4 regions of the Aliiglaciecola sp. NS0011-25 genome follow, and region 1 is predicted to be linked to each of the others. Evidence: predicted binding sites of a transcription regulator. Region 1 holds the regulator's gene; each other region holds the start of a gene.
What was found. Region 1 encodes LexA, which represses DNA repair genes until DNA is damaged. Its sites were predicted from a motif close to TACTGTATNNNNATACAGTA; they were not measured.

Region 1 (7,527 bases):
GCCAAGATCAAAAAAATACAAGCCACAATAGTGATGCCGGAAACTACACCAGATATTAAAGTGGATGCGGTTAGACGTTTTGGTGGTGAATATGCACACGTTGTGCTGCATGGCACCAGCTTCGATGAGGCAAAAGCCGAAGCGCTGCGCCTATCTGAAGTCAATGGTTACACTATGGTTGCGCCTTTTGATGATGAAGACGTGATTGTTGGTCAAGGAACCATTGGTAGAGAACTACTTGAGCAGTTACCTGACTTGGATATGCTATTCATTGCTGTCGGTGGTGGAGGTTTGGCTGCGGGTATCAGTGTTTACCTCAAGCAATTACGACCTGATTTGAAAATCATTGCGGTAGAATCTGATGAATCTGCATGTTTACAGGCTGCTTTGCAAGCTGGTGAACCTGTGGCGTTGCCATCGGTGGGTATATTTGCTGATGGCGTGGCAGTGAAGACCATAGGTACAGAACCGTTCCGATTATGCCAACAATTTGTTGATGAAGTTATCACTGTCAATACGGATGAAATTTGTGCCGCAATCAAAGACATTTTTGATGATACTCGGGTAATAGCTGAACCAGCAGGTGCGTTATCTGTGGCTGGTATTCGAAAGTATCTCTCTCAACATTCAATTTCCGGTAAAAAAATTGGTGGCATATTGTGTGGCGCCAATATCAATTTTCATACCTTGCGATATGTGTCTGAGCGATGTGAACTGGGCGAACAAAAAGAAGCTGTTTTTGCGGTTAGAATCCCTGAACAAAAAGGTGAGTTCAAACGTTTTTGTGAGTTGCTAGGTGGCAGAACTATTACCGAGTTTAACTACCGTTATTCCAGTGATGGAGAAGCACATATCTTCGTTGGGATAAAATTGCGTTTTGGACGGGAAGAGTATCATCAATTAGAAAAGCTGCTTACAGATAGTGGTTATCAATGTTTTGATTTGTCTGAAAATGAAATGGCAAAGTTACATGTGCGTTACATGGTAGGCGGCCGTCCTCCCACGTTACTCAATGAGCATATTTTCTCATTTGAGTTTCCAGAATATCCAGGGGCGTTGATGAAATTTTTGAATACCCTTGGGGAGTCATGGAATATTACCTTGTTTCATTATCGTAATCATGGGGCAGCGGAAGGTTTAGTGCTTGCGGGCTTTGATTTACCCGAAGGCGCCAGAGCGGACTTTGACCAGCATTTAGATAAACTTGGCTACCAATATAATGAACAGACAAGTAATCCCGCTTATCAGTTCTTTTTATCCGATTTAGGTAAGTAATTGCGTTTGGTATAAAATAAAGGCTCCTAAGTAGGAGCCTTTATTATTTGTTGCCTAGCATATTAGTTTTGCAATGCGTAGAGCTTCTCTAGACGTTGAGCGATCTCTGGCGCAATCAAAGCAATGATATCTTGACGCAATTTTTCACTGGTTTCTGAATGTTGCAATTGCCCGTCTTCGCTATCTGCTAAAAGTTGATTTTCCTTAAGTGCATTAACAAAGGTTGCTAACACGTTTTTATCGAAAAATTCAGGTGAGCTAATACCATGGAGTGCGGCTAATCGTTCTGCAAATTTAGCACTTTGACGTTCTAATGCGGCACGACTCATTTTCTTTTCTTTGGCTAACAAAGATAACACTAGCGCATAACGCTGCAAGGTTTCTTGAACGCAGCGATTTAGCAACCACAGCGAATAAAAAGACTGCGCTGTTGGATGTGCAGGCGCTAAATTACCTCCGACGGTGACTATCATGCCCATTTCCAACATGCTTTCAATCAGACCTTCCACGTATTCCTGTGCTTGCTCAGGAGACATATAAAGAAACCATTCACGTTGTAGCATTGGATACAAACGCATAATCAGATCAAGCAGCTTAGTTTTTTCGATTCCATTGTGCGCAAAAACGATAGCGGCAATTAATCCAGGAATGGCGAACAGGTGCAAAATATTATTGCGATAGTAAGTTAAGGTAACGGCATTGCGCTGCTCTAACGAAATAATCTTGCCAAAACTATCTTCAGATACATTCATTTTCCCTAGTTTCAGGGTTTGCTCTACAATTTCATGGCCATTTTTGTCTGGTAAGCTAACCAGTTCACTGTAGGGCGATAACTTTAAGAGGTGAAGATAATCGTCGACTGCCTGCTCTAACTCTTTTTGGCCCATCGCGTTTTTCTTGGCAGAGAGCAAACACAATGCACACAGTGACATACCACTAATGGCTGCCGTTTGGTTGATTCGTACCATCACTTGGTTAGCAAGAATATTGACAGTGGGAGTAAGCCAACTGGGTTTTTTATCTACTTCACTATTTTGGGCGTCACGCCAGTTAGGTACTTGTTCATCAAGGAAGTTATTGAGCTGTATGGGTTCGCCAAAATTAAGAAATCCGTGGCCGTAATTCTTTAACTTTCTAACCACTGAAAACAGTCCAAAAACAGATTCTTTTTTCTTGGTATTGCCCTTTAGCTCACTTAGATAACTGCCTACTTCCATGACGTGTTCATATCCAATGTAAACCGGAACTATACTCACTGGACGATTCACTCCTTTGATCATCGCTTGTAACGTCATGGCCAACATACCCGTTTTCGGTGGTAACAACCTTCCTGTGCGGCTGCGTCCGCCTTCGGCATAATATTTAACTGAATACCCTTTGTTGAATAATAGCTCTAGATATTCACGGAACACGCTAGTATAGAGTTTATTACCGGCAAAACTGCGGCGTAGAAAGAAAGCCCCACCCTTTCGGAAAATCCCGCCCACAGGCCAAAAGTTTAGATTAATACCTGCAGCGATATGCGGTGTCACTAACCCTTGATGGTAAATTGCGTAGGTTAACAGCAGATAATCCATGTGGCTGCGGTGGCAGGGAACGTAAATAATTTCATGGCCATTTTGTGCCAATTTTCTCACTTTGTCGGCGTGGCCAACTTCGATCCCATCGTATATTTTGTTCCAAATACGGGTTAACACCCTGTCTCCAAAGCGGATCAAACCTTCACGATAATCTGCAGCAATTTCGTTTATATAAGATTTAGCGTTTGCTTTGGCTTTAGACAAAGGAATTTTCTTTTGTCTGGATTCTTCGTTGATTGCATTGATAACAGACACAGAACCAAGAATCGAATTGTATAACTCTTGTTTTTCTAACAGCATTGGGCCGTTAAATGCTTGTCTTTTGCGGTGAAAGTGGGTGCCTGCTAGGCGAATTAATTTGTGCGCGATTTCAGACTCTGTACCAGGTAATTTGGTCATGTCTTTAGACGATACAGCTTTACTATAAGACACAAAATTATCGCGACCTAAAAATAACACGATAAAAAATTTGCGTAACCAACTCGGTGAAGCCTTGTCGGCTAACAGATCTGCTAATCCGTTGGATTTTCTGCCTGGCGCGCGACCCCAAAAAACAGTAACCGGCACAATTTGTAAATCGAGATCTGCGTTGTCTTTGTGAAGTTGAAATAAATGGGTTAAATCTGCTGCTATTTTGGTTCCTTTGATCTTCCTACCAATAACAGATTGAGGTTGCTCAAGAAATACACTGGCGCTGTGTTCTTCTCCACCTATGAGAATTTTCTTGGTAGGGCTGGGTAAGTCCACTTTCTTAGTCGACATTTTAAGCGCAAGTTGGTCAGTAATAGAGTGAGTTCTGAGCAAATAAACTATAGGTTTACTTTTATCTATACCCAGCTCACTTTCAATGTCTGTTGGAATACTATTGACTTTGACCAGCCATTTTACGGGAAAAGCAAAAATCGAAAGCAGCAAATTATGCAGCCAATCCATATTATATAACACCTTGAGGTTTCGAAATCGTTAAAAGCATAGCATGAAGAACGGAATTCTGTTCATGTTTGCACACCAAAACACGCAGACTAACGACTCTTGAGTCGTACTGCTATTTTATATTGTTAGCGCATCTAAAGTCATCTTGTTTAGTAGCATTATCATATTTCAAATCAATTTCTATTAACTTCGCAATTGTCAGAAAATACTTCCGGTAATAAAAATATCCAATATGAGGTTTGGCTTAATATTTTGTCAGTTAGTTTTACACATCAAAGTAGTGATTTAAATTCATTCAATCTAACTTGCTGAAAAGTATTGAGTTTACATTTAGGCATAAAGTATGCTTACTTTTTGCACAGTTGCAGGATGTATCTATAAAAAGATTCAAAAATTGAGTTCCTAATAATGGAGAAAGGGTCAATGAATAAAAAAATGATAAAAAGTGTAAGTTCTTTGCTTTTAACAGGAGCGCTCGCATTTTCTTCTACTATTTCTAACGCAGCAGAGATTCTAGTAGTCGATGAGGGAGGTCGTTTATCCGGCGGTGGTTGGACAGACTTATTCCAAACTACTTTTGGCGATAATCTAACAGTGATTAATAGTTGGGGTGTTGCGCCAACGGATATGTCAGCCTATGATATTGTATGGGATGGCGGATTTTTATCTGATCCAGGGGCAGCCATCGGTCAAAATGTTATCGACTTCGTTAACGGCGGTGGTGGTTTCTACGGTCAAACTGAACGACCTTGCTGTGAAACTCATAATGATTGGGTACAAAATATTTTCTCAACGCTTACTGGTGATGTTGCGATGCAGTTTGGCGGTGCAGGTGATTCTACTTCAAGCGAAACAGGTACTTTCCTAACACCTGATACGACTATTCTGGTTGGACCTAACGATATTCGTAATACGACATTTGATATCGACGCACCTGGACAATTATTTGTATCAGATCCTTCTAAAGTGTTTGCAGCCCAAGTAGCTGCAGACGGTTTTAACATTGGTGTTGCTTATGCCACGTCTGATTTAGTAAACAATGCAGGTCGTATCGTAACGATCAGTGATATTGACTGGCTAACTGGAATTTCTACAGAAGAAGCGCTTGCTTTGGAAAATATTCGTTCGTTTTTATTAGCGGGTGAGTCACTTCCTCCTGGTTGTGGTCAAGACCCAACTTTGCCTGAATGTCAGAACCCAGGTGTACCTGTTCCTGAACCTTCAACATTAGGTGTGTTGGCTTTAGGACTATTCGGTTTGAGAATGGCTTCACGTAGAACATAATTAATTCGATATATTTGTTAGAATATAAGAGGTTACTTTTAAGTAGCCTCTTTTTTTGTATCAATTTAATTTATTCTTAGATTAAAACATCAATCAACAAACAAAGTTTGTTTTATCTTCGTAACTGTATATACTAACAGTTAAACTGTATAGAAAAACAGGCTGTTTATGCGTCCACTAACTCCACGACAAAGCGAAATTCTCGAATTAATTAAAGCCACTATGTTGGCTACAGGTATGCCACCTACCCGTGCTGAAATTGCGCGACAATTAGGTTTTAAATCAGCTAATGCGGCAGAAGAGCACTTAAAAGCTCTGGCGCGTAAGGGGGTCATTGAAATTCTACCTGGCACATCTAGAGGGATTAAACTTAATGTTCCCCTAGAAGATGATTTGGAAGAAGTTGGCTTACCTTTGATTGGCCGTGTTGCTGCGGGTGAACCTATACTGGCGGAAGAGCATGTTGAATGTCATTACAAAGTCGATCCTGATCTATTTAAACCCAGTGCCGATTTTTTGCTTAGAGTAAGCGGTATGAGTATGAAGGATATCGGCATTTTGGATGGTGACCTGCTGGCAGTTCATCGTACAACCGATGTTCACAATGGTCAGGTAGTTGTGGCAAGAGTCGATGAAGACGTTACTGTTAAACGTCTTGAAAAGCGTGGTAGAGAAGTGATTCTGCATGCTGAAAACGATGAATTTAACCCTATTAAAGTGGATCTAGCGTCGCAACCTTTTAATATTGAAGGTATTGCTGTGGGCGTTATTCGCAACGCTGATTGGATGTAATTACGCGGTTGATTGCAAAGTTCTTTAAAAAAGGTGACCTATTTGGTCACCTTTTTTATTATTTTGAATGTTAGTTTTCTAAAACTGCGAACCACGATTTCTCTATTTTGTATTCTGCCAGTGAATACATTTTCTGTTCAAAAAATATCCTAAAAAATCCATTTCAGAATGTCTAGTTATTCTCCGAGCGAGCATTTTTGTTTTTTGCGGATGGAAAATTACCGATTTTAATATCTTTAGTAACCAAAGCTATTTGCAATTGATATAAAAAATAACTTTTTTGCCTATTTTGATTGAAAATCAACCGGTTGTTTATAATTTTAACAAAAAACACTAGACGTTAGACTTTAGTTGAGTAATTCTTATACTAGTTTTTACAGCTTCATAACATTTAGATCCCAAGTCATTTACCATAGCTGAGTTTTTTGCGGTTGTTTACTCTGCTTTGCTCCTTTGGGAACGGCTTAAATCAACAGGAGGTGTTGAGTGAAAAAGATATGGTCCGGCATATTGGTAATACTGACCAGTCTAATTGCATTTACAGTATCTGCAGATTCGACTTCGACTGCTGATCAGTATCAATTGAATTTGCGCAAAGGCGCGACTGAAATCAGTGGACAAGTTTATGATCTGCACATGCTCATGTTTTTCATATGTGTAGTCATTGCAGTATTAGTGTTTGGTGTCATGTTTTGGAGCATGATTTTCCACCGTAAATCTCGCGGTGCTAAACCTGCTAACTTTCATGAGAGTGTAAAAGTTGAAATCGCTTGGACAATAATTCCTTTTATCATTCTTGTCGTAATGGCATTCCCAGCGGCTAAAACCTTGATTGCAATGGAAGATCCCGAAAACTCAGAAGTAACTGTTCTTGTTACTGGGTCTCAATGGAAATGGCATTACAAGTACATGGAAAACGACGTTGAATATTATTCTGTGATGGCAACTCAGCAAGAACAGATAAACAACAAGTTTGAAAAAGGCCATAACTACCTCTTAGAAGTTGATCGTCCTTTGGTTATTCCAACAGGCAAAAAGGTGCGTTTCTTGGTTACCTCGGATGATGTGATTCATTCTTGGTGGGTTCCTGACTTTGCCGTTAAAAAAGATGCTAATCCCGGTTTTATCAATGAAGCCTGGGCAAATGTGATTGAACCTGGTGTATACCGTGGTCAATGTGCAGAGCTTTGCGGGAAAGATCATGGATTCATGCCAATAGTTGTGGTCGCCAAAGAACCCGCTGAATATGAAGAATGGATAAACACTCAAGAAGAAATACAGCGCAAAGCGAAAGAAGAAGAGCAAAGATTGTTGGCCATGAATATGAGCATGGAAGAGCTAATGAGCACTGGTGAGCAAGTATATATGCGCGCTTGTGCAGCTTGTCACCAGCCAAATGGTCAAGGTTTGCCCGGGGTTTTCCCCGCATTGGCTGGAAGCCAAATGGTTGTGGCTGATATGCCTGCGCACATTGAAATCGTTGTAAACGGTAAGACGGGTACTGCCATGCAAGCTTTTGCAAAACAATTAACTATGAGTGAGCTGGCAGCAGTTATCACTTATGAACGTAATGCTTGGGGTAACAATACCGGTGACATGGTCCAAGCTAAAGATGTTAACGCCGTAATTACAGGTCAATAGGAGGAGCGGTTATGAGCACAGC
Region 2 (7,527 bases), on a different contig from region 1:
CTTCAATGGAAATCTCTGGAAGTGGTATTTAAATCTTCCAGTAAGTGACTCAAGTCAGTAATTTTCCCTGCAATGATATGAGTGACATCACCATCGCCACGCTCCAAAATACCGCTAACTTTGATTATTTTTGATTTTAAAAAAGCCTTTTTTTGTGCCCGAGCGGTAGCCTGCCATACCACTACATTGCAACAACCCGTATCATCTTCTAAGGTAATAAAGGTTACTCCTGCTGCGGTGCCTGGTGCTTGTCTACCAATGACCACACCGATAACATTGACTACAGATTTATGCTGCTTTTCAGCCAATTGCTTTGCCGCTGTGTACTTACCTAATTTCCCCGCATTACGTAATAATTTTATCGGATGATGGGTTAACGACATGCTTGTTGCCGCATAGTCTTCAACCATTTCCTCTACATCTGTTGGTGCAACATCAAATAAGAATGATTGTTCCTGATTTTTGAACAAGGGTAATTCCGACTCACTCTCCATTAATGCCCAGCGTGCTTTATAGCGATTCTGGGCCAGTGAGGATAGTGCATTGGCGCTGGCAAGGGCTTCCATATGATCGCGCTGAACTGACAACTGTTTTAGTTCAACAACAGATTTATAGCCGTTTTGGGGGCGTTGATTAACCAGTAGTTGTGCAGCACTCTTCGACAAGCCTTTGATCATGCGTAATCCTAGACGTATGGCGAAGGTGTCCCCATCTTTTTGCAAGATATGATCATAATCAGAGTGATTGATGCAGATGGGGAGTATCTTGATGTGATGGCGCTTCGCGTCTTGAATTAATTGTGCTGGTGGATAAAAACCCATGGGCCAACTATTCAACAGACCCACGTAAAATGCCTGCGGGTAATAATACTTAAGCCAAGATGACACGTAGGCAAGTACCGCAAATGATGCCGAGTGGGATTCTGGAAATCCATATTCACCAAAGCCACATATTTGGTTGAATATACGTTGGGCATAATCTTGCGTATAACCTCGTTCAAGCATGCCATTGATGAGTTTGTGTTGGAATTGCATGAGTTGTCCGTTTTTCTTCCAACTTGCCATTGCTCGTCTAAGTTGATCGGCTTCGCCACCGCTAAAACCAGCAGCGACCATAGCCAGTTGAATAACCTGCTCCTGAAAAATGGGTACACCCATGGTTCGACTAAGCACCCCAGCGACTTCTTCTGAGGGATATTCGATAGGCTCCTTGCCATCACGTCTGCGTAAAAATGGATGAACCATGTCACCTTGGATAGGCCCAGGCCTGACAATCGCAATTTGAATCACCAAATCATAATAGGTTTTCGGCTTAAGGCGAGGCAGCATGCTCATTTGCGCACGGGATTCGATTTGAAAAACCCCAACCGTATCGGCTTGTTGAATCATTTTGTAGACTTGTGGATCATCTTCGAGTTTGGTGATCTGCGCTATGCTGAGGGAGTGACCATAGTGCTTTTCGACTAATTGAAAAGATTTACGAATGGCAGTGAGCATACCTAAGGCCAACACATCGACTTTCAATAATCCTAGGCTTTCCAGATCGTCTTTATCCCATTGTATGACGCTGCGCTCTGCCATGGCCGCATTTTCAATAGGTACAAGCTGATATAAAGGACCTGATGAAATAATAAAACCTCCTACATGTTGGGATAGGTGTCTTGGAAAACCCATTATTTCATTGACCAAAGAGATGAAGTGTTTACCTTTTACTGAGGCAGGATCTAGACCTAATTCGGCAATTTGTGCCTGCCAATTTAGACCGCTGTCTCGACGGTTAATATTTTTAATAAAAAAGTCTAGCTGGGTTTCGTTTATCCCCAATGCCTTACCCACTTCCCGTAACGCACTTTTGAAACGGTAGCAGGATACGGTTGCCGCTATGGCGGTGCGTTCCCGTCCATATTTAGTATAGATATATTGAATTACCTCTTCTCTGCGTTGGTGTTCAAAGTCGACATCAATATCAGGGGGCTCATCTCGCTCTTTGGAAATGAAGCGTTCAAATAGCACGTTAATTTGACGAGGATCGACAGAAGTGATCTCTAAACAATAACAAACTACGGAATTCGCCGCCGAACCCCGTCCTTGATATAAAATCTGTTGAGACTGCGCAAATTGCACTACATCATAAATAGTGAGAAAAAAGAATTCATATTCTTGTTCCTCAATGAGTACCAATTCTTTTTCAATAATATTACGAATGTCAGGTTTTATGCCTTCTGGAAAGCGTTTTTGAATACCTACTTCGACTAAGTCTCTAAGGTGTTGTTGGGGGGATTTTCCTTCAGGAATAAGTTCTGCAGGATACTCATAACGCAGCTCTCGCATATTAAAATTGCACATACGGGCAACTTCTACTGAGTTATCCAGCCAACTCCGTTTGAAAAGCTTGTTGAGCTTGTCATGACTACGTAAACAACGTTCACTATTGGATAGTAGTTTACGACCAAGCGCGGCCACCGTAGTACGGTGTTTGATGGCGCTGAGCAGATGCTGTAAAGGGAGGCGACTTGGATTGTGCATTAGCACACCGCCGCAAGCACAGATTGGAAGATCAAATAACTGGCTGAGCTTTTCATAATGGTCGAGCATCGATTGCTCATTGGCAGTGAGGTGACGTTGGGCGGCGATCCATAAACGATTTTTATAGTGCTTTTTTAACCAATTTGCCCAAGGTTCATCAACATTTAGTTTGCCATTGGGCAGCCACAACATTAAGCAATGTTTAATGGTTTTAAGATCCCATTTAGCCAAGCTATATTCACCTTTAGGTGAGCGTCGTCTAGCATTTGTAATGATTCGACATAATTCAGCATAAGCTTCCCGGTTAGGGCATAACAAAACACACCGCAAGCTGTCATCTAGTTTAAAATAACTGCCTACGATGAGTTTAATTGCAAGCTTGTGATCTTTAATTTCGGTGTAAGCCCTTACTACCCCTGCAACAGAACATTCATCGGTTATTGCTATTGCTTCATAGCCTAAAAAATGCGCTTGCTGAATGAGTTCCTGAGGATGGGAAGCACCATGCAAAAAGCTAAAATTAGACTGGCAGAATAACTCAGCGTAGGCCATAGATTGGTCTCTAACTTATCTTTTTAACGAGCACGTTAGCTAAAAAAACCATGGGCAAACCACAAGCTATTACTGGTACGATATATCCATAGCCACTGGCCATGTTGATTACGCGCGATGAAATAGTCTCGGGTGATTGCTTGGTTGTCCCACCATCCAGTACTTATGCGTTCTGGCCCATGTATGATGGATACTTTTTCTGTTAATGGTTGTGGTGTTTGCAGCATAAAGCTTGGTCGTAATGGGTAGGTCGAAATGTGTTTAGGTGTTGTTTCCAGTTGGGGTTGCACATATTTATTTACTTTTTCGGGGCGAAAATCATCATCTAACATCACCTGCGAAATCGCCTCTTCTCCTAGCTTGGCTTGTAGCAATGAGATTAATTGTAAATACGTGAGAGTACCCTTGCTGGCACTGAATAAATCGCCTTTATCGGGGCTACGTAATTGGGTTTCGGCGGTACTTAGCTCTAGTGCAAATATGGGCGCTTGTAAAACTAAGTTGTCCAATTTCAATATGCTAAGATTAACCCACTTGTCAGCTTGGTATTCTCCTTGCGCAGAACCTACCTCTAAGGTGAGTGCTTTATTATCTCGTTGATAGAAAGTAAAAATAATCTTCTGAGTAAGCAAATCCCGTATTTTTAAAAACTGCTCTAATGCAGTTAACAACAGTTTTATTGGTGATAGAAGTGTGTCGGTATGACTTATCTCATAAAGTAGTTCTAAGTAACGTTGAAACTTAGATTGGGGATGGTAGAAATCCATTGGATGATGAAATTCACCACTTAGTCTACCCAAGTAAGTCACCAAATCTATATCAAAACGCTTGGCGACATCCTTTAATGGCACTGCCATTAGATCGGCAAGAGTGTGGATACCGACTCTAGCTAACTTGGTAACGGTTTTCTTATCTAATTCAGAGTCAACTAGTTGTCGAATACCAATTTGGTGTTGCAACATAGGTAGATGGTCGCTGACTTGATTCCACGCCGTTCGGGCTAGGATACGGGCAGCATAAGGGGATTGTCCGCTGGCATAATAATATTTTACCTGGAACTCTTTTAGTTGGTTTTTAACAACCCGCCAATAGCCATTAAGTCCGCCGTACAACATCAGCATATTGTGTATTCGTAACAGCAAGCCATTTGGCGGAAACAGACAGATATCAGAGGTGACTAGATACAAGTGTTCGGCTATCTCAACTAATTTTTTTTGCTCTATATCACTTTTATAGGGCAACACCTGGAGGTGTTGATCTAGTGCCGCGGCGGTTCCCAATCCCATTCCTGTGCGAATACCGGCATCAATAGCAGCTTGATTTAATTGCAATACGCAATTTGTTTGATGATGCAATATGACCAATGAGTGCTGAGTATTGATCTGCCCGCTAGTGTCTTCAACACGCCTTTGCTGAGGCGATGGAATTGCATGACATACACTGTCTAATTGCAAATGAGGAAAGTGTAAATATAACCAAAGAGATTGCATATTAGCTGACTTTAGCCCGTGGAAATGTCAGCACATTAGTGGCGCGTTGGTTGAGTGCTAATTCAGGCCAAATGTGGCTCATATTGAGATTAAATGGCTGGGCTGGCCAACCGCCTTTACGTTTGGTAATTTGCACCTCTAAGCCCTGTTCATGAGCACTGAGTTTCATCGCTAGGCTCACCGGTAACGACAAACTTAATTGTCGATTTTGACGCACTACAAAATGTAAAGCGTCACCTTGTTCAGCGGCTAGTTGTAGACGTTTGGTTTGGGCGATTTCAAGCTGTTGATGCCACATTAGGACACTATGGCAGCAGCCGCTCTTAAGGCATTGCTCGGCACTCCAAAGCGCATGCTCTGCACTATTTGGTTGAACAATTAGAACCTGTTCAAGTGTGATCCCAAATTCCGCCAACATTTCTCCGTTAATTTGCATCGGAGGCGCAATAAACACCAATAAGCGCTTATGCTGCTGACGATATCGCAAAGCTGGCAATAACAAACGTAATTCGCCGATGCCTATGGGAGTATGGATATCAATCATTCCCGATTGTGGGAAGCCGCCTTGAAGTGCTTCATCAAGTTCTTCATAACCTGTACTTTCGGAGGTCAGGCACTGTTCTTGTTGATTGCCTTGCCATACTAAGCGTTTATTTTTTAGTTGTTCCAATAGTGTGTTCATAAATAACTTAAACTCCGGATAAGTACCGCATCTCGACAATGCTATTTTTACGCCTACGGCGTTGGAGGTTCTAAAAATAGTCCGCTATTACGTGCAAACCCCCGCTCTACTATCCATAACAATTTTATTATCGAGCATAATAAACAGGTATAATTTATACTGTATTTATGTACAGTATATTGATCAATTTCATAGATGCAAGTTTTGCTGTAAGTTGAAGCAATAGTTATTATGATGGACCGCTGTAATACCAAAGAGCATAAAAGGTAGGTTATGAATTATTGGTTATTTAAGAGTGAACCAGATGCATTTAGCATCGACGATTTAGCGAATAAGGCCAATCAAACAGAGCATTGGGATGGTATTCGTAATTATCAGGCTCGCAACTTTTTGCGGGATAAAGTGCAACTTGGTGATCAAGTATTCATATATCATTCTAGTTGTAAAAATGTCGGAATAGCAGGTTTGGCCGAAGTGGTGAAGGGCGCTTATCCAGATCATACTCAGTTTGACCCAGAGTCAAAATACTATGATCCGAAATCAGATCCTGAGCAGCCTAGATGGTATATGGTAGATGTTAAATTGGTTAAAAAATTCAATCAAATCCTGAGCTTAAAAAGCATAAAGGCGATGCCGCAGATACAACAAATTGGTCTGGTTCAAAAAGGCCATCGTTTGTCTATTATGCCCGTGAATGCAGAAGAGTTCGCTTATTTGCTTAAAGAGTGTAACGAACTTTAATTAAAAATAGATTGCAGAGCATTGAAGCTCTGCATATTTTACAAATTATGACTTTTTCTGTTGTTCAATAAATAAAGCAATATTTTCTCTAAGTACAGACAGTGGGATAGAGCCGTACTCCAACACTGCATCATGAAATGCACGTAAATCAAACTTATCACCAAGGGCTTCTTCAGCTTCAGCGCGTAATTTTTTAATCTCTAACTCGCCAATTTTATAGGCTAGCGCCTGTGCTGGCCAAGAGATATAACGGTCGATTTCAGTGGTCACGTTGTGTTCTGAAAGCGCTGTATTCTCTAGCATATAATCTAAAGCGCGCTGTCGCGACCAACCTTTTATGTGCATACCGGTATCAACCACCAAACGGCACGCTCGCCACATTTCATAACTCAAGCGACCAAATTCTTCGTAGGGTGTTTGATAAATTCCCACTTCTTTGCCCAGAAACTCAGAGTACAAGCCCCAGCCTTCACCAAAAGCTGAAATGTAAGTGTAACGACGTACATTTGGTAAATCACTCATCTCTGATGCAAGTGAGATTTGTAAATGATGGCCCGGAACCGCTTCATGCATTGTCAGTGCAGGGATAGCATATAAAGGTCGTTTATCTAATGCGTAGGTGTTTACCCAGTAATAACCAGGTTCATCGTCACGCCTTGGTGATACATATCTGCCTGTGGTGTATTTCGGTGCAATGGCATCAGGAACGGGGGCTACGCCGTAAGGAGTACGAGGTAGCTTGTAAAACAGCTTAGGCAACTGCGCATCCATGCGTTTAGCTACGTAAGATGCGTGTTTCAACAGTTCAACTGGCGTTTTTGCATAAAATTGCGGGTCGGTACGTAAGAATTGGATAAATTCATTAATACTACCTTGGAACTCTAATTCATCCACAATGCTCTGCATTTGGGCTCGTATACGCGCTACTTCTGTTAATCCCAGTTGATGGATTTCATCCACTGAAAGATCTGTAGTGGTATAATATTGGGCGCGATTTTGGTACATCTGTTCGCCGTTAGGCCAAGATTTAGAAGCCACATCTGACTTTGCTTTAGGAATATAATCGGTGACTAAAAAATCGTAAAAGTGTTGATAAGCACCCATAACATCTTGTTTGATAACTTGCTTCGCTTCTATTATTAATGCACGTTTTTGTGCCTCAGAAACATTGATATCATCGATTTTTAGGAAGGGGCTGTAAAATGTATTTTCTTCTACCTGGCCGTTAAAAAAACTCTCAACCGACTTTTCAAAACCCAGCATAACCGTTTTGGGTTGAACCATTCCCACTTCCATCCCTTTTTTCATCCACGCAATTTGTTGCGCAAAATAAGCGGGGATTAAACGAAGTCGAGTGAGATAATTTTGGTAGTCTTTTAGATCCGCGAAGCGACTCGAACGGGGGAGTCCAGCCATTGCACTATGAAAACCGTACTCCGACGTTAACGGTACATAATGTGCGTTGAAACGATATTCATCGACATAATTTTGCACCCGATAACGCTGCATCAGCAAATTAATTTGATCTGTTCGAGCT
Region 3 (7,527 bases), on a different contig from region 1:
TGTGACGGTGAGGTTACTACAACATCAATTCTTGCCATCTCTAACATGCCGATTAGTTGCTCAGTCCTGCCGACCAATATCAGCTTATCTTGGTTAAGTTTAGAAAATTCGGCTGAGTAAAAAACACCACGAATCGCGCCCAATTTGACGTGTTGTAAATCTTCGTAGGAGGTTATGTCACCTTTAAATTCATTGGATTTAAAAAAAGACAGAGTTCTTTTTCTAATCCCGTAATTAATCGGCTTTAAAACAGCCAGACGCTGCTCGGTCATAGAATGTCGAACTAACAAATCAACATTACCGCGTTTGGCCTCTTTCATTGATCGTATCCACGGTGCATAAATCCAATCTATATCGTGACCTAACTCGTTGAGAACGTCTTCAACTAGCTCAGGAATAACACCTATACACTTTTTACCATCAAAATATAATTCCGGCGGAAAATCCCGGCAGTGGGATACAAAGGTGTCTGCCATGACGCGCAAAGGCGATGTGGCGACAATAAGCATCACAATTATTCGAACAGCTTTAATCATATAATTATTTTAAATTTAAGACCTCCACAGTATAGCCATAGTCTTGTCCAAGTTTACACTTATTTTAATGATAGGCAGTTTGATGATCATTTTTTAATATAAGCCGAAAACAAAAAAGCCGCTCAATGAGCGGCTTTCTAATTTTACGTAAAGCTCTACTTAAATAGCAGTAGCTTTAGTCACTACGTCACCTTCGTTACATTGGTTAGTTTCGTCATGGGCGTGAAGTTTAGTAGAACGCTTTTGGAACTTCCCATAAATAGGGTGTTTTACGAAACGTTCAACAACAACAGTAATGGTTTTATCCATCTTGTTGCTTACCACACGACCGCGAACTGTACGAATTTGTTGTTCAGTCATTAGCTATCAGCCTTTTCAGTCAGAATGGTTTTAACACGCGCAATGTTACGACGCACTTTACGTAGCTGGTCAGTCTTTTCCAACTGTCCAGTGCTGTGCTGCATACGTAGGTTAAACTGTTCGCGAAGAAGGTTTAACAACTCTGCGTTCAATTCTTCTACGTTTTTGGCTTTCAGTTCAGCTTTCATTACATCACCGTCCGAGTTACAAAGGTTGTTTTAAATGGCAATTTAGCCGCTGCCAATTCAAACGCTTCGCGAGCCAATGATTCTGGAACACCTTCCATCTCATATAACACACGGCCCGGTTGAATTTGGCATACCCAGTACTCAACGTTACCTTTACCTTTACCTTGACGCACTTCTAGAGGCTTCTCAGTAATTGGCTTGTCAGGGAAAACTCGTATCCAAATTTTACCTTGACGTTTAACGTGACGAGTCATAGCACGACGGGCTGCTTCAATTTGACGAGCAGTCATACGACCACGGCCAATTGATTTCAATCCGTAAGTACCAAAGCTAACTTTGCCGCCCGCAACTGCCATGCCGCGGTTGCGACCTTTATGCATTTTGCGGAATTTCATACGTTTAGGTTGTAACATAATTATTAGCCCTCACGCTTAGCAGAACGGCCTTTCTTCTTAGGTGCTTGAGCAGGTTGCTCTTGCGTAAGAGGCAATCCGCCTAGTACTTCACCTTTGAAGATCCAAACTTTTACGCCAATGATGCCGTAAGTAGTCAAAGCTTCTGAAGTTGCATAGTCGATATCAGCACGGAAAGTGTGTAGTGGTACACGACCTTCACGATACCATTCTGAACGTGCAATTTCTGCTCCGCCCAAACGACCGCTTACTTCAACCTTGATACCTTTAGCGCCAAGACGCATTGCATTCTGTACAGCACGCTTCATAGCACGACGGAACATTACGCGACGTTCTAATTGGCTAGAAATACTGTCAGCAACAAGCTGGCCATCTAGTTCAGGTTTACGCACTTCAGCAATATTGATCTGAGCTGGCACACCGGCTAGCTTAGATACAAATTTGCGAAGCTTCTCTACATCTTCGCCTTTCTTACCGATTACAACACCAGGGCGAGCTGTGTGAATAGTCACACGTATGCTTTTTGCTGGGCGCTCGATAACGATTTTTGAAAGAGACGCGTTTTTCAATTCTTTAGTCAGGTATTTACGTACCTGGTGATCATTAAACAGGTTGTCTGCATATTCCGCTGTGTTAGCGTACCAAGTAGACGTCCATGGTTTGCTGATACCCAGGCGTATACCTGTAGGATGTACCTTCTGTCCCATTTCTAATCTCCTAGTCCGCTACTACAACAGTGATATGACTGCTGCGTTTAAAGATACGATCAGCTCGGCCTTTGGCTCTTGGCTTGATACGCTTCATAGTTGGGCCTTCATCAACGAAGATTTTTGCGACAGTCAACTCATCGATGTCTGCGCCTTCATTGTGTTCAGCGTTCGCAATCGCAGACTCTAGTACTTTTTTGACTAGAGCAGCACTTTTCTTCGGACTATAAGTCAGAACTTCAAGCGCCTTTTCAACGTGTAAACCGCGAATTTGATCTGCAACCAAGCGTGCTTTTTGAGCCGAAGAACGGGCAAAACGATGTTTAGCTAAAGCTTCCATAATTTTTCCTCTTATCTCTTCGCTTTCTTATCCGCGACATGGCCGCGGTAAGTACGCGTTGGAGCAAATTCGCCCAACTTATGGCCAACCATTTCGTCAGAGACGAAAACAGGTACGTGCTGGCGACCGTTATGGACCGCAATGGTCAACCCAATCATATCTGGGATGATCATGGAGCGACGAGACCAAGTCTTAATTGGTTTCTTTTCGCCCTTTTCCACTGCAGCCTCTACCTTCTTCAGCAAGTGCAGGTCAATAAATGGACCTTTCTTGAGAGAACGTGGCATGGTGAATCCTCGCTGTTACTTGTTACGACGACGTACGATAAGTTTATCGGTACGCTTGTTACTACGGGTTTTCTTACCCTTAGTTGGTACACCCCAAGGTGAAACTGGATGACGGCCACCAGAGGTACGACCTTCACCACCACCATGTGGGTGATCTACTGGGTTCATGGCTACACCACGAACTGTTGGACGCACACCGCGCCAACGTGTTGCACCAGCTTTACCCAGTGAACGTAGCATGTGTTCAGCGTTACCAACTTCACCAATAGTGGCGCGGCAATCGGCTAGAACTCTGCGTACTTCACCAGAACGTAGACGAAGTGTTACATAACCTTCGGCACGCGCTAATATTTGTGCATATTGTCCTGCAGAACGAGCAATTTGAGCACCTTTACCAGGCTTCATCTCAATAGCGTGTACAGTTGTACCTACTGGGATGTTACGCATTGGCATGGCGTTACCCGCTTTGATCGGAGCATCAGCGCCAGACTGTATAGGTTGTCCAGCTTGAGCACCTTTCGGAGCAAGAATATAACGACGCTCACCATCAGCATAAAGCACAAGTGCAATATTAGCTGAACGGTTAGGATCGTATTCCAAACGTTCAATTTTGGCTGGAATGCCATCTTTGTTACGTTTGAAGTCAATTAAACGATAATGCTGTTTGTGACCACCACCAATGTGACGCACAGTAATGCGACCATTGTTGTTACGACCACCAGACTTGCTGTTTTTCTCAAGCAATGGTGCGTAAGGTGCGCCTTTATGTAGATCAGGATTTGTAACCTGAACTACGTGACGACGACCAGCAGAAGTCGGCTTAGCTTTTAATAATGGCATATCAAATCCCCTTCTTAAGCTTCGCCACCGACGAAGTCGATGTCTTGACCTTCTTTAAGCACAACGTATGCTTTTTTCCAGTCGTTACGCTTACCAAAAGACTGACCGTGACGCTTGGTTTTACCCTTCACGTTTAAGGTACGAACGCTGCTAACTTCAACTTCAAACAGTTTTTCAACTGCCGCTTTGATTTCAGCTTTGTTTGCGTCTTTTACGACTTTGAAAACAACAGCGTTGTTGCCTTCAGCAGCCATGGTTGATTTTTCAGAAACATGCGGTGCTAAAAGCACCTTAAGTAAACGCTCTTCAGAGATCATGCTAACGACTCCTCTAGCTGTTTAACTGCATCGGCAGTGATTAACACTTTTTCGAATGCAATTAAGCTTACTGGGTCAATGCCTTGAACATCACGAACGTCAACTTTATACAAGTTACGAGCAGCCAAGAACAAGTTCTCTTCTACTTCTGACGTTACGATTAACACGTCGTTAAGCTCAAGTTCGTCAAGCTTAGCAATCAATGCTTTTGTTTTAGGTGCATCAACACCAAATTTTTCTACCACAATCAAGCGATCTTGACGTACCAATTCAGAAAGGATGCTACGAATAGCTCCACGGTACATCTTTTTATTTACTTTTTGACTGTGATCTTGAGGTTTGGCTGCAAACGCACGGCCACCACCAACCCAAATTGGGCTGCGGATTGTACCAGCACGGGCACGACCTGTACCTTTTTGACGCCAAGGCTTCTTGCCACCGCCTCTAACTTCAGAGCGTGTTTTTTGTGCTTTAGAACCCTGACGGGCACCTGCACCGTAAGCCACTACTACTTGGTGTACTAGCGCTTCGTTAAAATCACGTCCAAAGGTTGCTTCGGAGACTTCAAGAGCGCTATTCGCGTCTTTCAATACTAATTCCATCACTTAACTCCCAGACGTTACGCTTTAACTGCAGGCTTGACGATAACGTCACTGCCTGGAGCACCAGGTACTGCACCTTTGATTAGAAGAAGGTTGTTCTCTGCGTCAACACGTACTAATTCCAAAGATTGAGTAGTCACAGCTTTATTGCCTAATTGGCCAGCCATTTTCTTCCCTTTGAAAACTTTACCTGGAGATTGGTTTTGGCCAATCGAACCAGGAGCACGGTGAGACAAAGAGTTACCATGTGTCATACGTTGGTGACTAAAGTTCCAACGTTTGATAGCACCGGCAAAACCTTTACCTTTAGAAGTTCCTGCAACATCAACTTTTGTAGCTTCAGTAAAGATTTCAACAGTAATTTCACTGCCTACTTCAATACCTTCGCCTTCGTTGCTGTCTAAACGAAACTCCCATAAACCACGGCCCGCTTCCACGCCAGCTTTAGCAAAATGACCTGCTGAAGCTTTATTAACGCGGTTTGCTTTTTTATCACCAGCGGTTACTTGTAGCGCGCGATACCCATCTGTTTCTTCAGTACGTAACTGAGTCACACGGTTTGGGGTCGCTTCTATAACAGTCACAGGAATTGAAACACCATCTTCAGTGAAGATACGCGTCATTCCTACTTTACGACCGATAAGACCAATCGCCATTGTTAAAACCCTCTCTTGTTAGCCCAGGCTGATTTGAACATCAACACCGGCAGCCAAGTCCAATCTCATCAATGCATCAACTGTTTTATCAGTTGGTTCAATGATATCTACCAAACGCTTATGTGTACGGATTTCATACTGATCACGTGCGTCTTTATTCACGTGAGGTGAAACCAATATTGTATAGCGTTCCTTGCGAGTAGGTAGTGGAATAGGACCGCTAACCTGAGCACCTGTACGTTTCGCAGTTTCAACGATTTCAGCCGTAGACTGATCGATCAACTTGTGATCAAACGCTTTCAAACGAATACGAATTCTTTGATTTGGCATCGATTAAGCTCCAATCGAAAGAACAAAAAAAACCATCCACACCAACCTTTCATTAGGTGGGAGGATGCATGTAAACCGATGACCCACAATTGGGGTCTTGTTCATAATATTCCAGCTTTTTCTCAAACTCCCCACTTACATGGTTAATTATTGATAGGGCTGAAATCACTACCCATCAGGGCGAGTGGGCGCGAATTATACATGTATGAAGATTTATTGCAACGCCTATTACTAATAAAAGTCGAGTTTAGAAGGTTTTTTTATAAGTACAACAATTAAGAGAAATAATAGCGATAAAAAACTGTACCAAGGGACAGGTGTATTTTAGTTACCATTTCACTAACCTTTTGATGTTGCGATTGAGATTCAGAATACGATGTTCTAGCAATCGAAATGCAATTTTAAATCGCTTGGTGATTAATACCAAGCGGTAATTTTTAATTAATCAAAAGGAATTCGCAAATGCGAGAATTGAATGAAATGCAATTAGAAGATGTAAATGGTGGAATAGCTCCGATTGTGATTTTAAAAGGGATGGTTACGTTAGGTGGTTATATGGGTTTAACCGCCACTTTTAGTAACTTCGGCACAGGTTTCGGCTACGGCATTTATGACGCAACTCATTAACTTAGAGGCTAAGACTATGTTAGAGATTAAGGAACATGATATATCTAAAGTATCAGGTGGCTTTGAAGTTCAAGATATAGGCTACTCAATTGGCTACGGCATCGGATATGTTTTTGGTGGTAAGGCTGGTTATAAATTGGGTACCACTTTATACGACCTATTTCACTAATTAGTACACGTCAAGGGGACTAGTCCCCTTTTATACTCTTAATCAATAGGAAATAAAATGGATCGTAAATTTATCATGTTCGCCAATGCAATATTGTTTTTTATGATAGTAACCAACCTTTGGAATGCTGCCTCTGGTTGGTTGTTTGATGATATTGACATGTCTAGTAACCCACATTTACAAACAGCATTGTTATACGTTATCTGTGGTTTCCTTTTCAACCAACACTTTTCAACAAAAACTTTTCATAAAAACACGATGGAGATTAAATAATGAACCCCAAAATAATCACTTTTGTTAACTGGATTCTATATATTTTAATTGCACTCTCTTTCATTCAAGTTGCAGGAAGCTGGTTTGAAGATGGTAAAGATTTATTTGGAAATCCAGTAGTACACTCTAGCATGTTGCTCATCATTATCGGTTTTTTATTCAATCAAAATGTGAAACCAAGCGAGTCCGATGAGAAGCAATCTAAATCTTAGGTTTTGTTAATGATTACACTCAGTTATAGTTAGGGAATAAGTAATGACACTGACCGTAGTAGATGGCAACAGAACTTGTTATTGAAGAGACTCTTCAAAAAATAGACAGATTGTTAGAAGCACATCCTTCATTGATGGATGCTTATCAGCAATTGGAACCGATTATTCTGAATTTGTTTGAAGCTCAGCGTATGAGTATTTTTCAACGCAGGCGTCAACATCAAGACTTGGTTGCCCGTTTTAAAACGGGTAAAGAGACACTTCAAATTAAAGTTCCTATCAGTCCCCAGTCCATAGCTGGGTATGTTGCACTGAGTCAAAAACCATTATTGATTAGTGATCCTTATAATGCGCAAGAGCTCGCGGAAATACATCCTCGCCTAAAGTTTGCCGACAAATTTGATAAAAACAGTTCCTTTAAAACTGAAAATATCATTTGTGTGCCGATTTTGAACGCCGGCGTGTTGATGGGCGTAATGCAGATTATTAATAAAAAAGTAGGTTCCTTTGGTGATGCCGACCTGCGCTTAGCGAATTCGTTGTCAGAAATATTAGGCAATAAATTTCGTTATGAGTTAGGTGGCACCAGTAATCCGTTTGATTATCTTGTTCATCGCAAATTGATGTCTGAAAAAGATCTCAAACAATTTACTGAATCCAGTAAAGATAT
Region 4 (7,527 bases), on a different contig from region 1:
AACCAAAACGTTTAACCACTAACTCATCCATTCCTTGGGCTTTTAATCCCGCTGGAATTCGATAAATACTATCAACATCTTTAAGGCCAATAACTGCTTTATCGGGGACGTTCGTGAACAATGCGATCTTTTGGCGTTCATTTGAGGGAAGGGCGCTTTCTGAGCGGCAAACCAGAATATCCGGTTGGATACCGATTGAACGTAATTCTTTAACTGAATGCTGAGTGGGTTTCGTTTTCACCTCTCCAGAAGCAGCCATATAAGGAACTAGTGTTAGGTGCATGTACATTGCACGCTCGCGACCAAGTTCTGCTCCCAATTGACGAATTGCTTCGAGAAACGGTTGTGATTCAATATCACCAACAGTGCCACCAATTTCAACAATCGCGACATCTACCCCTTCGGCACCTTCGATTACGCGGCGCTTTATTTCATTAGTAATATGTGGAATAACCTGAATAGTTGCACCAAGATAATCACCGCGTCTTTCACGTTTTAACACTTCTTCGTAAACGCGACCAGTGGTGAAGTTATTACGCTTGGTCATGCGGGTGCGAATAAAGCGCTCGTAATGACCTAAATCTAAATCTGTTTCTGCACCGTCATCGGTAACAAATACTTCGCCGTGTTGAATGGGGCTCATGGTGCCCGGATCCACGTTAATATATGGGTCCAATTTGAGCATCGTAACTTTCAATCCTCTAGCTTCGAGGATTGCAGCTAACGAAGCTGCGGCAATACCTTTTCCAAGTGATGAAACGACACCACCTGTGACGAAAATATAATGTGTCATGTGTAACCTAAGACGTTTGGAGTTGAATAAGAATACTTGACCAAGGGACCGATAAATTTTCGGCGTATGGACGGCTCAACAGTATACGGAAAGCTGCCTGTCCATACAACGAACTTTTTCATTTAAGCGCGACAAATTTTGATATGAAATAATCTAAATCTATAAGCCGCGAATAACTATCAAATACTTAGGATTGGTTACTGATTTCTTTCAATGAATAAAGTAGTGCCAATGCTTCTTTAGGCGTCAATTCATCGGGGTCAATTTGCTTTAATTTAATCCGTAACTCATCTACAGAATCCAATAAGTCTAATTGCTGTGAGTGATTACTTACTGTTAGTTCATCAACTTCTATATTTGGTTGTTTCTCCAAAATTGCGAGTTTCGCTTTGGCTGAGCGAATAACACTTTTGGGCACACCTGCTAATTGCGCTACTTGCAAACCGTAACTGCGGTTGGCAGGTCCTTCTTGTACTGCATGCATAAAACGAATTTCGTCGTTGTGTTCAACAGCATCAAGATGCACATTGGCCAGGGAATCGAGTTCTGCAGCTAACTTTGTTAACTCAAAGTAATGGGTGGCAAAAAGTGTGTAGGCGTTAATTTGTGAGGCGAGGTATTCGGCGCATGCCCACGCTAACGACAGGCCATCATAAGTGCTGGTACCGCGACCAATTTCGTCCATCAACACTAAACTGTTAGCCGTTGCATTGTTTAAAATATTAGCGGTTTCGGTCATCTCAACCATGAAGGTCGAACGGCCGGAAGCGAGATCATCTGAAGCACCAATACGGGTGAAAATTCTATCTATCGGGCCGATTACTGCTTGCTGTGCCGGTACAAATGAGCCTATATATGCCATAAGCACTATTAAAGCTGTTTGCCTCATATAGGTTGATTTACCACCCATATTAGGCCCCGTAATAATTAACATCCGTCTTGTTGGTGTCATGGCTAACGGGTTGGCGATAAAAGGGGTTTTCATAACATTTTCTACTACAGGGTGGCGACCTTGTTCGTAAAATATTCCCGTCTCTTCACTCATTTCAGGACAATGTAAGTCTAAGGCATCAGCTCTTTGTGCTAAATTACAAATTACGTCGAGTTCAGCTAATCCCATAGCGCATGCCATGAGTTCATTGAGTTGCGGTAGCAATAAATCAAACAACTGTTCATACAATTGTTTTTCTAAGGCTAATGCGCGTCCTTGACTGGTAAGGACTTTATCTTCGTGTTCCTTGAGCTCAGGAATGATATAACGCTCATTATTCTTGAGGGTTTGGCGGCGCACATAATCTGCAGGTACTTGATCCGCGTAACTGCGACTGACTTCAATATAGTATCCATGAACCTTGTTATAATTGACTTTTAGCGAGTGAATGCCGGTGCGTTCTTTTTCTCTGATTTCCAATTGCTCAAGGTAGTCTGTTGCACCTTTTGCTAAGTTTCGTAAATCATCTAACTCTTCATTGTAACCAGGAGCGATTACACCTCCATCACGGATTAATACCGGAGGATTAGCAATAATGGCTTTATTCAATAAGTCACTAAATTCAGGGAAGTTGTTGATATTTGTACTCAACGTCTGAAAATTTGAACCTAAATCGGCTAACTTGTTTTGAATTTCTGGCAGCATGTCAAATGCGTTGCTCAACCGAGAGAAATCTCTTGGTCGCGCTGAACGTAACGCCAACCTTGCTAAGCAGCGTTCCATATCGCCAACCGACTTCAGCATGTCGCGTAAGTCTTCGTATTCGCTTTGGTGTAAGGCTTGTATTTGTTGTTGACGGCTATTTATTACCTGCAAGTCGCGAATCGGGGTTTGAATCCAGCGTTTCAACAAACGACTACCCATTGGCGTGACAGTAAAATCTAAGATGCTTGCTAAAGTATGCTCAACGCCGCCAGACAAATTCAAGGTTAATTCTAGATTGCGACGAGTGGCAGCATCCATCAACACGGTATCGTTATGGTTTTGTAATTGTATTTTGCGTATGTGGGGCAGGGCAGAACGTTGCGTATCTTTAACATATTGAACAATACAACCTGCAGCGCATATGGCAATTTTTGCGTCTTGAATTCCAAAGCCATTTAGTTCAGTGGTACCAAATTGCTGATTCAGTTGATTGCTGGCGGTTTGAAAATCAAATTCCCAAACTGGACGGCGACGCAGTCCAGCTCGGTTGTCAATTAAGTGCAGGTGACTAAACCCTTCAGGGTAAAGTAATTCTGCCGGGTTACAGCGCTGTAATTCGGCTAAAAGCGCTTCTTCTCCAGACAATTCAGAGATACTAAAACGGCCACTTGTTATATCTAGAATAGCCACACCAAACACCTCTTTACGGGCAAAAACGGCGGCTAGTAAATTGTCTTGTTTATCTTCTAACAAGGCTTCATCAGTCACGGTTCCAGGGGTCACAATACGCTGTACTTGTCTTTCCACTGGGCCTTTGCTGGTCGCCGGATCTCCAACTTGTTCAACAATGGCGACTGACTGTCCCATTTTTACTAAACGGGCTAGGTAATTTTCAACTGCATGATAAGGCACGCCAGCCATAGGAATAGCATTACCACCAGATTTGCCTCTGGCAGTAAGAGAAATATCCAATAACTCGGATGCTTTTTTAGCGTCGTCAAAAAACAGCTCATAAAAATCCCCCATTCGATAAAACAAAAGAATGTCTGGATGCTCCGCCTTTATTGTTAAATATTGACGCATCATAGGGGTGTGACTATCTAGATCAGACTGTTTAACGCTATTACTCATTGAGGTTGCGATCTCTTTGCAGGTTGAGGTTATGTTCGGAATAAATAACTTAATCGAATTAAGGCAATTAAAAACAATTGGGCATTATAAGAAGTATGGGTTTTTTTTCTAGCAGTTGTTAGTACAATCTGCCAGATAAACATTGAAATGGAGCATATTTGCATTATGTTAACCGAATCTATAGAGCGGGTTTCCCAACAACTTGGACAACAGCTAAAAAGCAAAGGTTGGACGATTAGTAGCGCAGAGTCTTGTACAGGGGGCGGTGTCGCCTTTGCAATCACCAGTGTTGCGGGAAGCTCTGAGTGGTTTAAACAGTCTTTTGTTACCTATTCTAATGAAGCTAAACAATCTTTATTAGGAGTGAGACAAGAAGTCTTGATGTCATTTGGCGCAGTGTCTCAACAAACGGTTGAGCAGATGGCCTCTGGATGCGCACTAAAATCGCAAGCAGAAATTGGGGTTTCTATTAGTGGAATTGCAGGACCGGATGGGGGAACTGAAGATAAACCCGTTGGTTTAGTTTGGTTTGGTTTTTTTATCAACGGTGATATTTCTACTGAAAAGCAGATTTTTTCTGGGGATCGGCATCAAGTAAGACTTCAGGCCATTGAATTTGCATTGCAACAGACTAGCCAACGAATTAGCTAAGTCTAAACATGTATTTAGATAGTTACGCTGAATAACTTTGGATAGTATTTTTAACTTTCAAAAGCAGAAATTCGTAAAAAAAGTAAAACTGTACTTGTAACTGTATAATCATACAGTATACTTCTGGGCATAAACTTAACGTCAAGTTACTAATAAGTAAGTTCGTTGAACCCTTGTTTAATTTATCACGCTATTTTCGAAGGACATTCCGATGGACGATAATAAATCTCGCGCATTATCAGCTGCTCTAGGGCAGATTGAAAAACAATTTGGTAAAGGTGCAATTATGCGCCTCGGAGACAACCAAGCTTTAGATATTGAAGCTATTTCAACAGGTTCTTTGACGATTGATATCGCGTTGGGAATAGGCGGTCTTCCTTGTGGACGAGTCGTTGAGATATATGGTCCTGAATCATCAGGTAAAACAACGCTAACTTTGCAAGCTATTGCTGAAGCGCAAAAAATGGGTAAAACCTGTGCGTTTGTTGATGCAGAGCATGCCTTGGATCCTGTCTATGCAGGAAAGTTAGGGGTAAACATCGATGATCTTTTGGTTTCGCAGCCAGATACCGGTGAACAAGCATTGGAAATCTGCGATATGTTAGTTCGTTCTGGCGCAGTAGATGTTGTAGTCGTTGACTCAGTGGCAGCGTTAACGCCTAAAGCTGAGATCGAAGGTGATATGGGTGATTCTCATGTTGGTTTACAAGCACGTCTGATGTCACAAGCGCTACGTAAATTAACGGGTAACATTAAACGTTCAAATACTTTGGTAATCTTCATTAACCAAATTCGTATGAAAATTGGCGTTATGTTTGGTTCGCCTGAAACCACAACTGGTGGTAATGCACTTAAGTTCTATGCCTCTGTAAGACTAGATATTAGACGTATCGGCGCGATTAAAGACGGTGATGAAGTGGTTGGTAATGAAACCCGTGTGAAAGTTGTTAAAAACAAAGTCGCACCTCCATTTAAACAGGCTGAATTCCAAATTCTATATGGCCAAGGTATTTGTAAAGAAGCCGAACTTATTGATTTGGGTGTTAAGCAAAAGTTTGTTGAGAAGGCTGGAGCTTGGTATAGCTACAATGGCGAGCGTATCGGTCAAGGAAAAGCCAACGTGGTTAAGTATTTGAAAGAGCATACTGATATGGCTGACGATATCGAGAAGCGTCTGAGAGCAGAGTTGTTGCTGTCTAAAACAGTCAAACCAGAAGATCCTGTGGCTTCTGAGGATGTGTTGTAACCCTAACCTTATACACATCCCCTAAGCGTGAGTTCCCCGCTAATTTATTTAGCGGGGTTTTTTAATTTTCCTCCCTTTCAATATCCCAACAATGTAATCTTTCCAATTTTCGAGTAAATTTTTTACATTAGTAAAATAAAGCCTATTTAATTTTTATATTTCTGGCTTCTTGTCTCAATCATTTTGTTTTTTATTATTTTTATATCTATTTGATATTTATTAATAAAATTGATTTTTTATGGTGCTGTTTTAACTTCTACTAACTGTTTTTAAGAAATGGTGTGGTTTCTGCATTTACCTTAATGCGTAACTCAACAACCAATGATTAACTTTGGTTATTTCTTTAAGTCATTAATAGGAGATTTTTATGAGTAATGAAGTAAAACAAGTGAACAAAGTAGCAGACGTGATTGAAGTGCTAAAAGCAGGCGCAGATTTTTATGAAGAAAGTATTGATAAAGCAACCCATGAGTCTGTAAAGCAAGTGTTTGCGAGAATGATGTTTGAGAAAAAAGCCGCAATCGAAGCACTTCAGCCTTTTGCGATTGCAGAGCAAGGTGAGAAAGAAACTGGTGAGTCCATCGCCGTCAATGTACGCAACATGTACACAAAATTGGTAGGTTTTTTATCTTTTGATAAAGAGCATACCTATATTAGTCAACTTGAAGAGGTTGAGGACAAGACACTCGAAGTAATCGACGAGGCACTTGCAGAAAAGCAGCCTGATACATGTACGTTAGCCCTTAGAGAAATTCGAGGCACTATGCAAGCTTGTCATGACGAGATGAAAGCCCTGCAGGAACTCACTGCTTAACCGATAACTTAATGATAGCTAGCCGCTCATTGAGCGGCTTCTAATATTATTATCAACTAACAACAAATGAATCAAGAGGTAAATTATGGATATCATTAGGCTAATATTGGCTATTCTTTTACCCCCAGTTGGGGTGTTTTTACAGGTGGGCTTTAGTGGCGCATTTTTCTTAAATATATTGCTTACAATCCTCGGCTATTTGCCAGGCATAATTCACGCTGTTTGGATTATCGCTAAACGATAGATTGAATCTGCAATAGAGTTAAGTCCGTGTTGCAAAACCTAATCTTGCTAGCGGACTGCTCCTATTCCTCTCCCAGAATTCCCCCAATGTGTTAATCCCATTTATCTTTTATCACTAACTCTGTATAGAGAGGGAAATGATCAGAATCAATCGATGGCAGCCTTTTAATGTCAGCCAACATAAAATGTTGAGAATGAAAGAGGTGATCTAATGGCCATCTGATTATCGGGTAATCTGCATGAAAAGTGTTAAAGAAGCCGCGACCAATCCTTGGATCTTTTAATCCACTTAGTTTCCGAAAAGCTCTTGTGGTAGGTGACCAAGCTACGTCATTTAGATCTCCGGTGACTATTATTGGTTGTTTGGACGGCTCGACTTTATTGGCTATTAAAATGAGCTCTTTATCTCTGGGTTTTGCAGTGTCATTTTCAGTAGGTGAAGGCGGCGCTGGATGTAAAAAATGGAATTTAACTTTGACGCTTTCGGTAAATTTAATATGGCAATGAACAGAGGGAATATCTTTTTCAATTAATTCCAGTACCTCTAAATCCGATATTTCGTGTTTGCTGTAAACGTGCATTCCGTAGAGGTTATCTAATGGTTTATTTACTCTGAAGGGAAAGTCGGCATGAATGGGTTCCATTGCGTCTTGCCACCATTTGTTGGTCTCTAACGTAACAACAATATCTGGCTCGTATTGACGGATTAAATCAATTAGTTTTTGTGCCGATCTGTTGGGCATTAAAACGTTTGCAGTAATGACTTTAATAGATACCTTGGATTCAGTTGATGAGCTATCAGCGTGCTCCACTTCTTTTGGATATAAAAATGTGTAAGGCAGAATCCAAATTGACTGATAAATTAAGCTCGCTAAATTAACTATCAGCAGAGTGTACATTAGGTAGTCTTCGGTTAAGGATAAAACCATTAGTACGTTGATGATTATCAAGCAAACGATCTGAACCCTAGGAAATTCCCAGCTGCGACATAACCAATGATTACTCGGCAACAA

Region 2: a site for LexA is predicted at 5,407-5,426, ahead of imuA (translesion DNA synthesis-associated protein ImuA). Genes of this name have one in related genera too.
Region 3: a site for LexA is predicted at 5,876-5,895, ahead of ABWV72_RS10710 (class IIb bacteriocin, lactobin A/cerein 7B family). Genes of this name have one in related genera too.
Region 4: a site for LexA is predicted at 4,310-4,329, ahead of recA (recombinase RecA). Genes of this name have one in related genera too.

What each region holds. Positions count from the first base shown of each region.
Region 1 covers NZ_BAABWR010000005.1:29,880-37,406, forward strand. The annotation lists gene ilvA (threonine ammonia-lyase, biosynthetic) at 1-1,275, shown strand, start outside; gene plsB (glycerol-3-phosphate 1-O-acyltransferase PlsB) at 1,338-3,788, opposite strand; gene ABWV72_RS05700 (PEP-CTERM sorting domain-containing protein) at 4,212-5,072, shown strand; gene lexA (transcriptional repressor LexA) at 5,241-5,864, shown strand; gene coxB (cytochrome c oxidase subunit II) at 6,351-7,505, shown strand; gene ctaD (cytochrome c oxidase subunit I) at 7,517-7,527, shown strand, end outside.
Region 2 covers NZ_BAABWR010000011.1:149,852-157,378, reverse strand. The annotation lists gene ABWV72_RS11550 (error-prone DNA polymerase) at 3-3,077, opposite strand; gene ABWV72_RS11545 (Y-family DNA polymerase) at 3,113-4,567, opposite strand; gene imuA (translesion DNA synthesis-associated protein ImuA) at 4,569-5,249, opposite strand; gene ABWV72_RS11535 (EVE domain-containing protein) at 5,523-5,990, shown strand; gene ABWV72_RS11530 (DUF885 domain-containing protein) at 6,036-7,527, opposite strand, start outside.
Region 3 covers NZ_BAABWR010000010.1:140,290-147,816, forward strand. The annotation lists gene ABWV72_RS10650 (substrate-binding periplasmic protein) at 1-536, opposite strand, end outside; partial or broken gene rpsQ (30S ribosomal protein S17) at 717-896, opposite strand; gene rpmC (50S ribosomal protein L29) at 896-1,084, opposite strand; gene rplP (50S ribosomal protein L16) at 1,084-1,497, opposite strand; gene rpsC (30S ribosomal protein S3) at 1,503-2,204, opposite strand; gene rplV (50S ribosomal protein L22) at 2,215-2,544, opposite strand; gene rpsS (30S ribosomal protein S19) at 2,556-2,831, opposite strand; gene rplB (50S ribosomal protein L2) at 2,847-3,671, opposite strand; gene rplW (50S ribosomal protein L23) at 3,686-3,988, opposite strand; gene rplD (50S ribosomal protein L4) at 3,985-4,590, opposite strand; gene rplC (50S ribosomal protein L3) at 4,608-5,246, opposite strand; gene rpsJ (30S ribosomal protein S10) at 5,265-5,576, opposite strand; gene ABWV72_RS10710 (class IIb bacteriocin, lactobin A/cerein 7B family) at 6,039-6,203, shown strand; gene ABWV72_RS10715 (hypothetical protein) at 6,220-6,372, shown strand; gene ABWV72_RS10720 (hypothetical protein) at 6,430-6,645, shown strand; gene ABWV72_RS10725 (hypothetical protein) at 6,645-6,857, shown strand; gene ABWV72_RS10730 (ATPase, T2SS/T4P/T4SS family) at 6,992-7,527, shown strand, end outside.
Region 4 covers NZ_BAABWR010000003.1:10,327-17,853, reverse strand. The annotation lists gene pyrG (CTP synthase) at 1-793, opposite strand, end outside; gene mutS (DNA mismatch repair protein MutS) at 981-3,560, opposite strand; gene pncC (nicotinamide-nucleotide amidase) at 3,726-4,211, shown strand; gene recA (recombinase RecA) at 4,423-5,457, shown strand; gene ABWV72_RS03175 (PA2169 family four-helix-bundle protein) at 5,825-6,271, shown strand; gene ABWV72_RS03170 (YqaE/Pmp3 family membrane protein) at 6,357-6,515, shown strand; gene ABWV72_RS03165 (endonuclease/exonuclease/phosphatase family protein) at 6,607-7,413, opposite strand.